Regions from separate parts of the Paenibacillus glucanolyticus genome, predicted to be linked through region 1. Evidence: riboswitches for the same ligand, from Rfam matches in the RefSeq annotation. Region 1 holds a riboswitch; each other region holds the start of a gene.
What was found. A riboswitch is a leader RNA that binds a small molecule or an ion and turns the genes downstream of it on or off. The one in region 1 is predicted to bind ZMP and ZTP.
Positions count from the first base shown of each region.

Region 2: it holds a riboswitch for ZMP and ZTP, as region 1 does, so the genes downstream of both, rpiB (ribose 5-phosphate isomerase B) here and purT (phosphoribosylglycinamide formyltransferase 2) in region 1, are expected to answer to the same signal.
Region 3: it holds a riboswitch for ZMP and ZTP, as region 1 does, so the genes downstream of both, WDY75_RS13335 (bifunctional 5,10-methylenetetrahydrofolate dehydrogenase/5,10-methenyltetrahydrofolate cyclohydrolase) here and purT (phosphoribosylglycinamide formyltransferase 2) in region 1, are expected to answer to the same signal.

Region 1 is NZ_CP147845.1:2,983,549-2,987,556, forward strand. It holds gene dapA (4-hydroxy-tetrahydrodipicolinate synthase) at 1-894, opposite strand; gene WDY75_RS14215 (LysR family transcriptional regulator) at 1,006-1,881, shown strand; ZMP/ZTP riboswitch at 1,948-2,028, shown strand; gene purT (phosphoribosylglycinamide formyltransferase 2) at 2,114-3,274, shown strand; gene WDY75_RS14225 (MATE family efflux transporter) at 3,585-4,008, shown strand, end outside.
Region 2 is NZ_CP147845.1:462,893-466,900, reverse strand. It holds gene glyA (serine hydroxymethyltransferase) at 1-1,106, opposite strand, end outside; gene WDY75_RS02150 (TIGR01440 family protein) at 1,198-1,782, opposite strand; gene rpiB (ribose 5-phosphate isomerase B) at 1,872-2,336, opposite strand; ZMP/ZTP riboswitch at 2,451-2,532, opposite strand; gene WDY75_RS02140 (low molecular weight protein arginine phosphatase) at 2,629-3,216, opposite strand; gene WDY75_RS02135 (manganese efflux pump MntP family protein) at 3,271-3,834, opposite strand; gene WDY75_RS02130 (L-threonylcarbamoyladenylate synthase) at 4,004-4,008, opposite strand, start outside.
Region 3 is NZ_CP147845.1:2,761,299-2,765,306, reverse strand. It holds gene WDY75_RS13345 (sucrose-6-phosphate hydrolase) at 1-389, opposite strand, end outside; gene WDY75_RS13340 (LacI family DNA-binding transcriptional regulator) at 569-1,567, opposite strand; gene WDY75_RS13335 (bifunctional 5,10-methylenetetrahydrofolate dehydrogenase/5,10-methenyltetrahydrofolate cyclohydrolase) at 1,812-2,660, opposite strand; ZMP/ZTP riboswitch at 2,731-2,810, opposite strand; gene WDY75_RS13330 (permease) at 2,966-3,982, shown strand.

The sequences.
Region 1 (4,008 bases):
TCAACGCGTGTGAAAGAACAGATTTCGCAGGACCTTTTCAAAGGATAGCTTTAGCTCCTCCGAAATGGGTGCCATCGGCAGACGAAGAGTGTCATTAGAGATGAGCCCTTGCTTGGCGAGCAGCCATTTGAGTGGAGCGGGATTAGATTCTGCGAACAGCTTCTGAATACACGGAATCAGCACTTCAAATTCCAGTTCAGACCTAAAATAGTCCCCTTGGGCAGCTAATTGATACATGTGAATGTAGGCCTCGGTATTCACGTTGGCAGACGCCAGAATCCCGCCGGAAGCGCCATGATACAGCATTTCCTGGAAGTGAATATCATCCCCGCAAAGAACAGGCTTCGAACGATTCTGTGATAATTCCTTCATTAACTCCGTACTTGAGGTGCTATCCTTCATGCCAATCACACCAGGCAGATCCATGATTCTTCTTATGGCATCGACCGGCAGCCGGATACCTGTACGCGAAGGAACTTCATATAAGATAACCGGTATACCGACCTCGGACACTTGACGGAAGTGTTCCATGATCCCTTCTATTGAAGGACGGCTGTAGTAAGGTGTGACTACCAATACGGCATTGGCACCGATAAGCGCTGCCTGTTCCGTCCGTTTCACGCTGGAGACCGTATCGTTCGTTCCTGTACCGATGACCAGCGGCAATTGCCGCTTGCCCAGAATTCTCCGGGTTTCCCCTGTAAGCCGAACAACCTCCTCCCACGTAACCGTTGGCGCCTCGCCGGTCGTACCGTTGATGACCAAACCCTGAATGTCATGGGTTAACAAGTTCTCTACATAACGTTGATACGAAATAAGGTCCAGCTCATAATCCTGTGAAAAGGGTGTAATGACAGGCACATAAATTCCATGCAGCTGCTGCTCATTCAACATGGCCCTTCCTCCATTTCATTGGTTGTGGTTATACTGTATCATGGCAATCAGAATCAGTGTTATCTATAATAATAGATAAATATTATCAATATTATTGATAAGGAGAGCGAGATGGAACTCATCTACCTGCAAACATTCAAGGAAGTGGCGGATCGTCAAAGTTTCACGAAAGCTGCGGAGGAGTTAGGATATGCTCAATCCAGCGTAACCACTCAGATTCAGAAGCTGGAGAAGGAATATGGCGTCAAGCTGTTTGAGCGATACGGCAAAGGTCTGCGGTTGACGAAGTCCGGAGAGGAGCTTCTGAAGTATGCAGTTCATATGCTGGACCTGTTCCAGCAGTCGAAGGAAAAGTTGACCAAACAAGGCGGGGGCACCTTATCGATAGGGACCATCGATTCGTTAGCCGCTTATTTTCTTCCGCCGGTCGTACATCGGCTGAGACATCAATATGAGGATCTTTCCATTCGTTTGCAGCCAGATCGTGAAGACCGCATTGTGAGTAAAGTGAGGGAAGGCGAGTACGATATGGGTCTCATGCTGGAACATAACCCGTCTGATTCATCCTTAACATGGATTCGAATCAGGGAGGAACCTCTATTACTGGTCGCTCACCCGAATCATCCTCTGCATGTTCATCCCGTCATTAAGCTTGAACATCTGGCTGATGTAGAATGGATTATGACCGAGGATAGCTGCAATTATCGTATCATGCTGGAAAAGGTCCTTCGTGCCCGCGGCGTTCCCTTACGTATAGGATTGGAATTAGGCAATCCCGAAGCGATTAAGCGCTATGTCATGTCCGGTTCGGGGATTTCGCTGTTGCCCCGCATGGTAGCCGAAGCGGAAATCAAGCGGGGAGAGCTGGCTGTTCTTCCCTTTATCCATCCGGATATCCGACTGGACATACAGATGGTGATACATCCTAAGAAATGGATCTCGCATGCGCAGAGAGATTTCATCGATATGATGATATCCAAACCCTAGAAAAAGCTCTGTCCGATGATATTGCATTTAAGGGAAAGATTAAGTATGATTTAGCTAACAATGTATAGGTTTATGTGTGACTGGCGTAGCATGGGGGACCATGAGGGAGCACATGGATGACAACGGCCGTACGCCTGGGCAGAGGTAAGGGAAGCTTATTTCCCTTACCTCTTTTATTATTCTAATGACTTCTATCATCTCTGAAACTATGAAAAAAGGGGATATCACAACGATGTTGAAAACGAATAAAATACTGCTGCTAGGATCAGGAGAACTGGGAAAAGAGGTTGTCATCGAGGCACAGAGACTGGGCGTTGAAACCATCGCCGTTGATCGTTATGCCGATGCTCCCGCCATGCATGTCGCCCATCGCAGTTATGTCATTGATATGCTGGATGGGGATAAGCTGCGCGAGATCATAGAGCAGGAGAAGCCGGATTTGATCGTTCCCGAAATTGAAGCGCTGGCAACGTCGGAGCTTGTGAAGCTGGAGGAAGAGGGATACCGCGTTATTCCTACCGCGAGAGCCGCGAAACTGACGATGGATCGGGAAGGCATCCGCCGACTGGCGTCGGAGAAGCTGGGGCTGCCGACTGCGGGTTATCGGTTTGCCGATACGTATGAGGAGTTTGTTCAGGCTGTGCGGGAGATGGGATTTCCGTGTGTCATTAAACCGCTTATGAGCTCTTCCGGAAAAGGCCAGAGTGTCTGCCGCTCAGAAGATGAGATCGCGTCCTGCTGGAATATTGCCATGGAAGGCGGCCGGGTGCAGAACGGGAGAGTGATCATTGAGGAATTTATTACGTTTCAATCCGAGATTACACTTCTGACGGTTCGCTCTGTGAGTGGGACAAACTACTGCGCGCCAATCGGGCATATCCAGGAGAGTGGAGACTACATCGAATCCTGGCAGCCGCATAACATGTCGGAAGAGCAGATTGAGGAAGCCAAAGGTATAGCAAAGGCGATTACGGACGAGCTTGGCGGGTTCGGATTGTTTGGGGTAGAGCTGTTCTTGACCGAGAACAAAGTGTACTTCAGTGAAGTATCTCCAAGGCCGCATGATACCGGCTTGGTTACGCTTGTCACACAAAATCTGTCCGAATTTGCGCTTCATGTACGTGCCATTCTCGGGTATCCGATACCCGAGATCGAATGGATCACGCCTGGAGCCAGCCGGCCGTTGAAAGCACCGAAAGAGCTGGAACATTATACGGTTACCGGTGCTGAGCGGGCACTTGCCGTTCCGAACACTCAGCTGCGCATTTTTGGCAAGCCTGTAACCAAGGTCGGAAGACGCGTCGCGGTTGCGCTGTCCACGGCCAGCCATGTAGAAGAAGCACGTTCACGTGCAAAAAAAGCATGGGAGATGCTTGCTGTAGAAGAAGTTTAATCGCTTAAAGTGTAACCCTTCTTGCTTGTCCCTCTTGATCATGTTCTAAGGTCAACCGGCACTTCCCGGTTGGCCTATTTCTATAGGAAGCAGCCGCGAGCATCCGTTTCGCTATTGCCGTGCCGTGGTGCCGAGACGAGTATATGTAATTTAAAAATTAATAATAAATATGCAGAAATTTACGATCGTTCATGATAAGATACACAGGAATACGATGGTCCACATCCCGATAATCCCATCATTTGGGGCCTTATCACGGGATTCATTTCAACATATAAATAGAACGCTCTACAGGCATAGGAGAAATAACATGAGAGATATGACACAGGGAAGTCCGATCAAGCTGATCGTGATGTTTACGATACCGCTCTTAATCGGTAATGTTTTTCAGCAATTTTACAATATGGCAGATACACTCATCGTGGGACGGACGATTGGGGTGGACGCACTTGCAGCCGTAGGTTCGACAGGCAGCATTTTGTTCTTTGTCATCGGTTTTGCTCAAGGCTTGACCGCAGGATTGTCCATCATAACGGCTCAGCGCTTCGGTGCAAAAGATATCGCAGGTATCCGTAAAAGTGTCGGCACGAGCATCTGGATCAGCCTTGTCTTCACCATTTTTCTAACCGTTGTCAGTGTGATGTTTACGAGACCGGTGCTTGAGATGATGAATACGCCGGCTGAAATATTGGATGATGCCTACTCCTATTTGATTGTTATCAACTGGGGTGTTG
Region 2 (4,008 bases), 2.5 Mb from region 1:
ATGCCGCGGGAAGTTACCGCAGGCGTACCGATGCGAATACCGCTCGTTACAAACGGACTCGTCGGATCGAACGGGATGGCGTTCTTGTTCACGGTGATGCCGATGGAATCCAGCACCTTCTCCGCGTCCTTGCCTGTGATATCCAGATTGCGGGTATCAATCAGCATCAGATGGTTATCGGTTCCGCCGGAAACGATGTTCAGCCCTTCCTCGATCAGGGTATCGGCCAGAACTTTTGCGTTCTTCACCACATGCTCCGCATAGGTCTTGAAGGACGGATCCAATGCTTCACCAAGGGCCACAGCCTTGGAAGCAATGACATGCATCAGCGGTCCGCCCTGGGAACCCGGGAATACCGCTTTATCGATCGCTTGTGCCCAAGCTTTTTTGCACAGAATCATACCGCCGCGAGGCCCGCGAAGCGTCTTATGCGTTGTGGTGGTAACAAAATGAGCATGTGGAACCGGACTCGGATGAAGACCCGCCGCAACAAGACCTGCAATATGAGCCATATCGACCATGAATAACGCACCAACGTCGTTCGCGATGGCCGCAAGTTTTTCAAAATCAATGATACGTGGGTAGGCACTTGCTCCGGCCACGATCATGCGAGGACGATGCTTGAAGGCCGCTTTGCGAACTTCATCGTAATCGATCAGGAACGTATCTTCTTGCACGCCGTAAGCAACGAAGTTGTACAGAAGGCCCGAAGCGTTAACAGGACTTCCGTGAGTCAAATGGCCGCCATGAGCGAGGTTCATGCCAAGAACGGTATCTCCAGGCTTGAGCGCAGCCAAATACACCGCCATGTTCGCTTGTGCACCGGAATGCGGCTGCACGTTCACATGCTCGGCACCGAACAATTCCTTGGCACGGTCACGGGCGATATCCTCCACGATATCCACACGCTCACAACCACCGTAGTAGCGTTTGCCAGGGTAGCCTTCCGCATATTTATTCGTCAGCACGGTCCCCATTGCTTCCATAACCGCTTCGCTGACAATATTCTCCGAGGCGATCAGCTCAATATTGCTGCGTTGACGCTTCAGTTCCAAATCCATTGCTTCCAGTACAGCCGGGTCATTCTTCCGCAAATGTTCCATCATGTTCATATCCTCCCATAATCCATCGTTATTTTGGTTGCCAAATTAAAACTACAGATATAACAAATAACAAAAAAGCGAGCTTTCATTCGAATCAATCGCACTGCGCCCCATCATCCTTCTGCACGAACCGGTACACCGCACGCTCCCCGCCAATCAGCTTCGGCCGGGTATAGGCAGCCGTAACGCGAGCCTCACCAACATAACGCACGCTTGGCCGGAAAGGTACCGCCACTCGCCGCAAATGCATGCCGATCAGCGTCTCGCCAATATCGACTCCTGCATGAGCTTCAATGGATTCCGCAAGGCAAGGCTCCTTCATGCTGCGGTAGGCCGCCGAAGCCATAGATCCGCCTGCTCCCGGTATGGGAACAGCCGCCACTTCCGTCAAGCGCAGCCGCTCAAGCAGATCGCGCTCCATGACAAGTGCACGGTTCAAATGCTCACAGCATTGATAGGCCACAGCAAAACCGAACTCCGCTTGAACTTCGGCGATGCCTTGGAGAAGCTGCTGCGCAGTCTCAAGTGCGCCGCCTGTACCGATCCGGCGGCCGACCACTTCGCTGGTGCTGGCCCCGATGACCAGAACTTTACCCGGGCCCAAAACAGCCGCTTCGGCCAGTTCGCGGACAACGCCCGCTGTCTGTTCATTCAAGGAAATCTTGGAGATGTCCGTCATGTCACAGTCCTCCCGATGTTTTTTTCACAGAAGCACTTCATTTCCTCATCACGATAAGCCGCGATGAATAACATACTGATCGACACGAACTATCGCAATCCGTTCTTCAGGTAACGCTCCTCGATGGCTTTGATCTTGTTCACTCGGCCGACATGGCGTTCGCCTTGGCTGAAATCCGTTGTCAGCCATGCGCTTACGATCTCTGCTGCAAGTCCGGGACCGACTACGCGTTCACCCAGTGCAATCACATTGCTGTCATTATGTTCGCGCGTCGCTTTTGCCGAGAACACATCATGGGTCAGCGCGCAGCGGATACCGGGCACCTTGTTGGCCGCGATACTCATGCCAATCCCTGTACCGCAGATCAGAATCCCGCGATCCGCTTCACCCGAGACCACCTTCTCGCACACCGGAAGCGCATAATCGGGATAATCCACAGAATCGGAGCAGCCGCAGCCAAGATCCTCCACCTCATGTCCCAGACCCCGAATGACCTCCACGATCTCCTCTTTCAGACGAATGCCGGCATGATCCGTACCCAATGCGATTTTCATCTATGAAAAACCCCCTCGTATGTTCGCTTTTGCGTTTTAGCTTGTTCCATTATAACTCAAATTCCGCGCAAAAGACGAAAAAAGAGCAGTCGGCGCACGTGTTGTGCTCCAAATGCTCTTTGCCCAGGCGACCGGCCGTATATTCCGATGCTCCACCGTGGTTTCATCCACTTCGTCGCCAGTTACACCGGATCCTTTGTTTTTCACCTTCATCTTAAATCAATACGGGGTGAAAGGCAAGCGGCTTTTTAGCCCAATTATACGCTCGCTTCTAAACACAAAAGGGGTCGCCCTATTTATGCCGCTCGGACTCCAGCTTGTCCAACAATCGGAATAACGCCGTCCGAATCTCGGCCGCTGTCGCTTCGTATTCTTCCCGCGAACCGCCGAACGGATCGGAAATATCAAAGCTCGGAATGCGCTGACGCAGCTCAATCAGGCGTTCCCGATCGCTGTCACTTACATCCCTTCCGAGAGATCGGGCCAGTTCCAGCGTTGCATACAGGCTATCCTGCTCCTGCAGATCTTCGAGCACCCTGCGGTCATCCTCAACGAATTCCTTCAGCGTGTGCATCTTGTCTGCCGCATGCGGAAACTGACGAATGGCATACTGCTTATGCGACTGGGTCAACGTAAGAATCAGATCTGCCCACTCTACCAGTTGCGCCGTCAGAGGTTTGGACACCAAGCGGTCCTGGATATCCTGATCCCGAAGTATCGATTCCGCGTGATGGGACACCGGCATTCCATCCACGGCCGATACACCTGCCGAACGAATCTCCAGCGGAGTTCCCCGCTGCTTGGACAGCTTCCGCAGCATCCCTTCAGCCATTGGACTGCGGCAAGTATTTCCCGTGCAAACAAACAGTATATTTTTCACAGTCCCGTTCCTCCTGTTAGTAGGTTCTTTGGGGATATTGTATCAAATATTGCGTTAAATGATAAACATGATGCCGAAGATGACCAAAATGAGTCCTCCGAGCATCTCGCCATACTCCCCCAGCTTATCGCTTACCTGGCGACCCAGCAGCAAGCCGAGAATCGACATCAAGCCGCCCACGATACCGAAAGAGACCACAATCAACCAAACATCATCCACGAACATGCCAAGCGAAACCCCCACCGAGAACGAATCGATGCTGACGCTGAGGGAAAACAGCAGCATGGCCAAAAAGGCGGTTGGATGAATTCGCTGGCCTTCTCCGCCACGCAAGGCATTATAAATCATATGTCCACCCAGCAGGAGCAGCAGCCCACCGGCTGCAAGCCCTGTAACGTGGCCCAATAATATTCCCACATAATGGCCAGCAAATAAACCCAGCAGGGGCATTAGCATATGAAACAGCGCAATCATGAAACTAATGCCCAGCATATAGCCAAGGCGCATGCCGCTTCTCATCCCGACTCCGATTCCAAGCGAAAATGCGTCTAGCCCGAGTGCAACCGCCATCAGCAGAATCGCCGCAAGCTGTCCCGATTGGACAGACGCCTCCAACATGCTCATTCCCCCAAGTCCCATGGTCTTGTACACCATATGCGGACAAGGGTTAAATGATTCCAAAACCGTTTATTCGACTGGGGAATCCCGGCAAAGCCTCCCCTTCCTCTTGCATATTACGAGAAAGGATTGAGAGAATCACTCACAAACTGGTGCCAGGACTTGGAGTTCAAT
Region 3 (4,008 bases), 220 kb from region 1:
CTGTTCCATTCCTCGTCCCGGGCATTCCCGGTATATAACAGATACAGTTTGTTGTCTTTCACGATCCCGCTGCCTGAATATGCGCCATAAGCATCAAACAGCTGCCCTGGTTCAATGGCGATGCCTTTGTTATGCCAATGCACCAGATCCTTCGAGGAAGTATGATACCAATATTTCAAGCCATGAAACGTCCCCAAAGGAAACCATTGATAAAACAAGTGATATTCCCCGTTATAATAAGAAAATCCGTTGGGATCATTCATCAACCCCATGACGGGCTGTATGTGAAACGTCTGTCTCCATTCGCTTCGTCTCGCCTGCCTCCTTAATGAAGCAATCTCTTCGGGAGAAGCCTGATCCAGGCGGCGGTATTTCAGTTCTCTGTCCATATCTCTTCTCCTTATAAATGGGCTAACTAAAGAATCAAACAGACGTGCTGCACGTGTACGTGAACAAAACCAATCATAGTGGAACCGGTTCCAATCAAGTGTAAAAATAATGAACTCAGTTCCAATACAAGCAGCAAACGCCCGATTTGGAACCGGTTCCGTTTTTTAGTATAAAATAACTAATTCAGATTGTCAACGCTTTCCCGATGAATCATCTCGCAATTCATGACCGTCAGGAGATCCGCAGGCTCGTCGTTGACCAGCTTGATAATATGCTGTGCAGCGAGGTGCCCCGCTTGAAAATATCCATATTTAACCGTGGTCAATCCGGGGTGAATCACCTCGGTTACATCGTATCCGCCAAATCCGGTAACGGAGAGTTCGCTGGGAATTTGAATGCCCTTCATATGCGCAGCTTTCATCACGCCAAGCGCGATGTTGTCCGTGGCGCAGACCACCGCCGTTGGCAGCGTTCGATTAGATTGGAAAATCGTCAACGCGGTCTGAACGCCATCTGACATTTTAAATCCACTTTCATAGAGATCGAGATTCACTTCCACACCAACATGCTCGCTCACCGCTTTCAGAAACCCTTCCTTTCGTTTGACCCCAACCGCAACGTCTTTTTCCGTAACACCAATATAAGCTATGTTACGATGTCCCTTGGACAGTACATAACGCCCCATGTCATAGCCTGCGGCATAGTCGTTATAAATCATGCTGTGAACATCCTTGTGCTGTTGTCCGAGCAGAAGAACGGGAATGCCGATCTCTTTAATCGCGGCAAGATGCGTCTCCGTCACCTGTGTGGCGAATAGAATGATCCCTGATATTTTTTGTCTGGCGAGGTCATACAGCGCCTCAATCTCTCGGGATAAATCCTGGCTTGCATTAATGATGAGAAGCTGATATCCGTGTTCCCTTAGTTCTTCGTCCATTCCGGCCACGGTCTGCGATGCGGAAAATGAGTCCAGACGCGGCATAATGGTGCCGATCATACTGGTTTTTTTCGCTTTTAAGCTCTGTGCAAAAGAATTCGGAATATAGCCGGTTTCCTGAATGACCTGCTCAATCTTTCGGCGTGTCGCATGGCTTACGGATCCTCCGTTTAAGAAACGGGAGACCGTGCTTTTGGCAACTCCGGCTTTGTGAGCGATATCGGCGATCGTGTTCTTCATTCACTGATCACCGGAGCCGCACAACAGGCTTTGATTCGTGTATGCATGAAGCTCTCCCCTTCGATTTCGCATTTCTCTAACTATACCATGACCTCCGGGCGTCCGTGAAATTGCAGGCCTAGGGCCTATCATTTTATAGACCATACCTCTCTAAGATCCAAACTTTGGCGTGGATAAAGCGATTCGAAGGGGATTATTCTTGGTTCCCCTTTACTTAACATGCAGATGGTCTATGGCTTTCCCCTTAGACTTGCACGGTTCGCTCAGCCGATTCTACGGTATGCTTCAGCAGCGTAGCAATCGTAACAGGACCCACGCCGGCAGGTACCGGCGTAATCGCGGAAGCAGCCTCCGCGCAAGCTTCATAATCGCAGTCACCGATATTCCCTTTGTTATAGCCTGCATCCAATACAACGGCCCCCGGCTTGATCCAGTTCCCTTGAATAAAATTGGGTTTGCCTACGGCAGCAACAACAATATCCGCCTGCGAGACAATATTGGCGAGATCCTTCGTTCTCGAATGACAGATCGTAACCGTAGCATTGCGATTCAGCAGCATCATCGATACCGGCTTGCCGAGAATCGGACTGCGTCCAACAATGACGGCATGTTTCCCTTCAATCGGCAGGTTGTAATAATCCATAATCGCAAGTATCGCCGCAGGCGTACAGGAAGGATATTCGGCAAAACCAAACGCATTTTGCGAGAACCCAAGCGTGGTGACCCCGTCCACATCTTTTTCAATACGGATGGTATCAAAAGCCGCTCGTTCATCGATATGATGGGGTACCGGATGCTGCAGCAGAATGCCGTGAACATTGGGATCCTCATTCAGCTCTTGAATGGCAGCCATCAGTTCCTCCGTTGTTGTCGACTCGTCTAGCACCACTTTTTTGGATATAATTCCAAGCCGCTCACAGGCATTTCCCTTCATTCGCACATAGGTTGCCGAAGCCGGATCTTCTCCTACCAATATCGTTGCCAGACATGGGGTTACCCCTTTCTCCTTAAGCTCCTGCACCTTCACGGCCAGCTTGGCCTTGATATCGTCGGATACCAGCTTTCCATCCAAAATCAAAGGTTCCTTACTCATTGCACATCCGCTCCTTCGCCATTGTTATTGTAATAAACATAAAGAGGCAAGGCGACATCTCTGTCTCCTTACCTCTTGCCCAGGCGTACGGCATATGATCCTATGTGCTCCCTCTTGGTGACCCAAGTTACGCCAGTAACACATAGATAACTTTTTTTAATATACCATGACTTTGGACTTCACGCTACCAGGATGATGCGCCTGTTCCAAATCGTAATCTTTTTGATTAAATTATTAAAAACACGTATGTTGCCGATTGTCCAAGCATAGAATGTGCTAAGAACATTTCGCTTCAGGAGGACTTGATGAAACATCCCGTTGTATTCAAAATGCTGCCCTTCATCCTGCCGCTTGTCTTCGTGATTCCGGTCTTAACGATATGGCTGCAAAATGGTTCTGGTTCCAGGCTCGTCGAAATCCTTGACATGCAGCAGGTCAAAACCATTTTTACTGGCATCTTCCTTGAGGCGCTACCTTTTGTTTTGCTAGGCGTGCTGCTCTCGTCACTTCTGCAAATGTTTGTAAAAGAGCAATGGGTGCGCCGTCTTATACCCAAAAATCCGCTCATCGGCGTCTTGTTTGCTTCCATGCTGGGCATCGTGCTTCCCATATGTGAATGCGGGATGATACCGGTCGTCCGAAGGTTGATGTTAAAAGGGATGCCTGCCTACATCGCTGTCACCTTTATCCTCAGCGGCCCCATACTGAATCCGGTCGTGTTCGCCGCAACCATCATGGCCTTCCGCTCGCATCCCGAAGTGGTGATCGGCCGGATGGGACTAGCATTGGCCGTTGCCGTGACGATAGGTTTAATCGTATATGTATTCTCCAAACATAATCCGCTCAAGCGATCCTTTCAGGAGTTTACCGAACAGGGCTCCGTCAATGGGGGACGGAAAATGCATGAGCACCCTAAAACATGGAGGAGCATGTTTGTTCACGCCGGAGACGAATTAATTGAAATGACCAAGTATCTGGTTCTTGGCGCGTTCTTGACCGCCTGTATCCAATCCTTCATTCCAAGGGATGAATTGTTGGCATTAGGAAACGGTCCTGCCGCCTCATATCTGTTCATGATGGGGTTTGCGTTTATATTGTCGCTCTGCTCGACTTCGGATGCCTTTGTCGCGTCTGCGTTCACGCACAGCTTTTCGGTCGGTCCACTGGTTTCCTTTCTTGTTCTCGGCCCGATGCTGGATTTCAAAAGCTTGCTTATGCTGTCCGCTACGTTCAAGACCAAATTCGTAATCGGTCTAAGCCTGCTGGTTATCACGCTGGTCTTTATCGGCTCTATAGCCGTTGATGCTCTGTTTCGAGGTTAGCTAATTGGGGAGGAGGCTGATGTAAA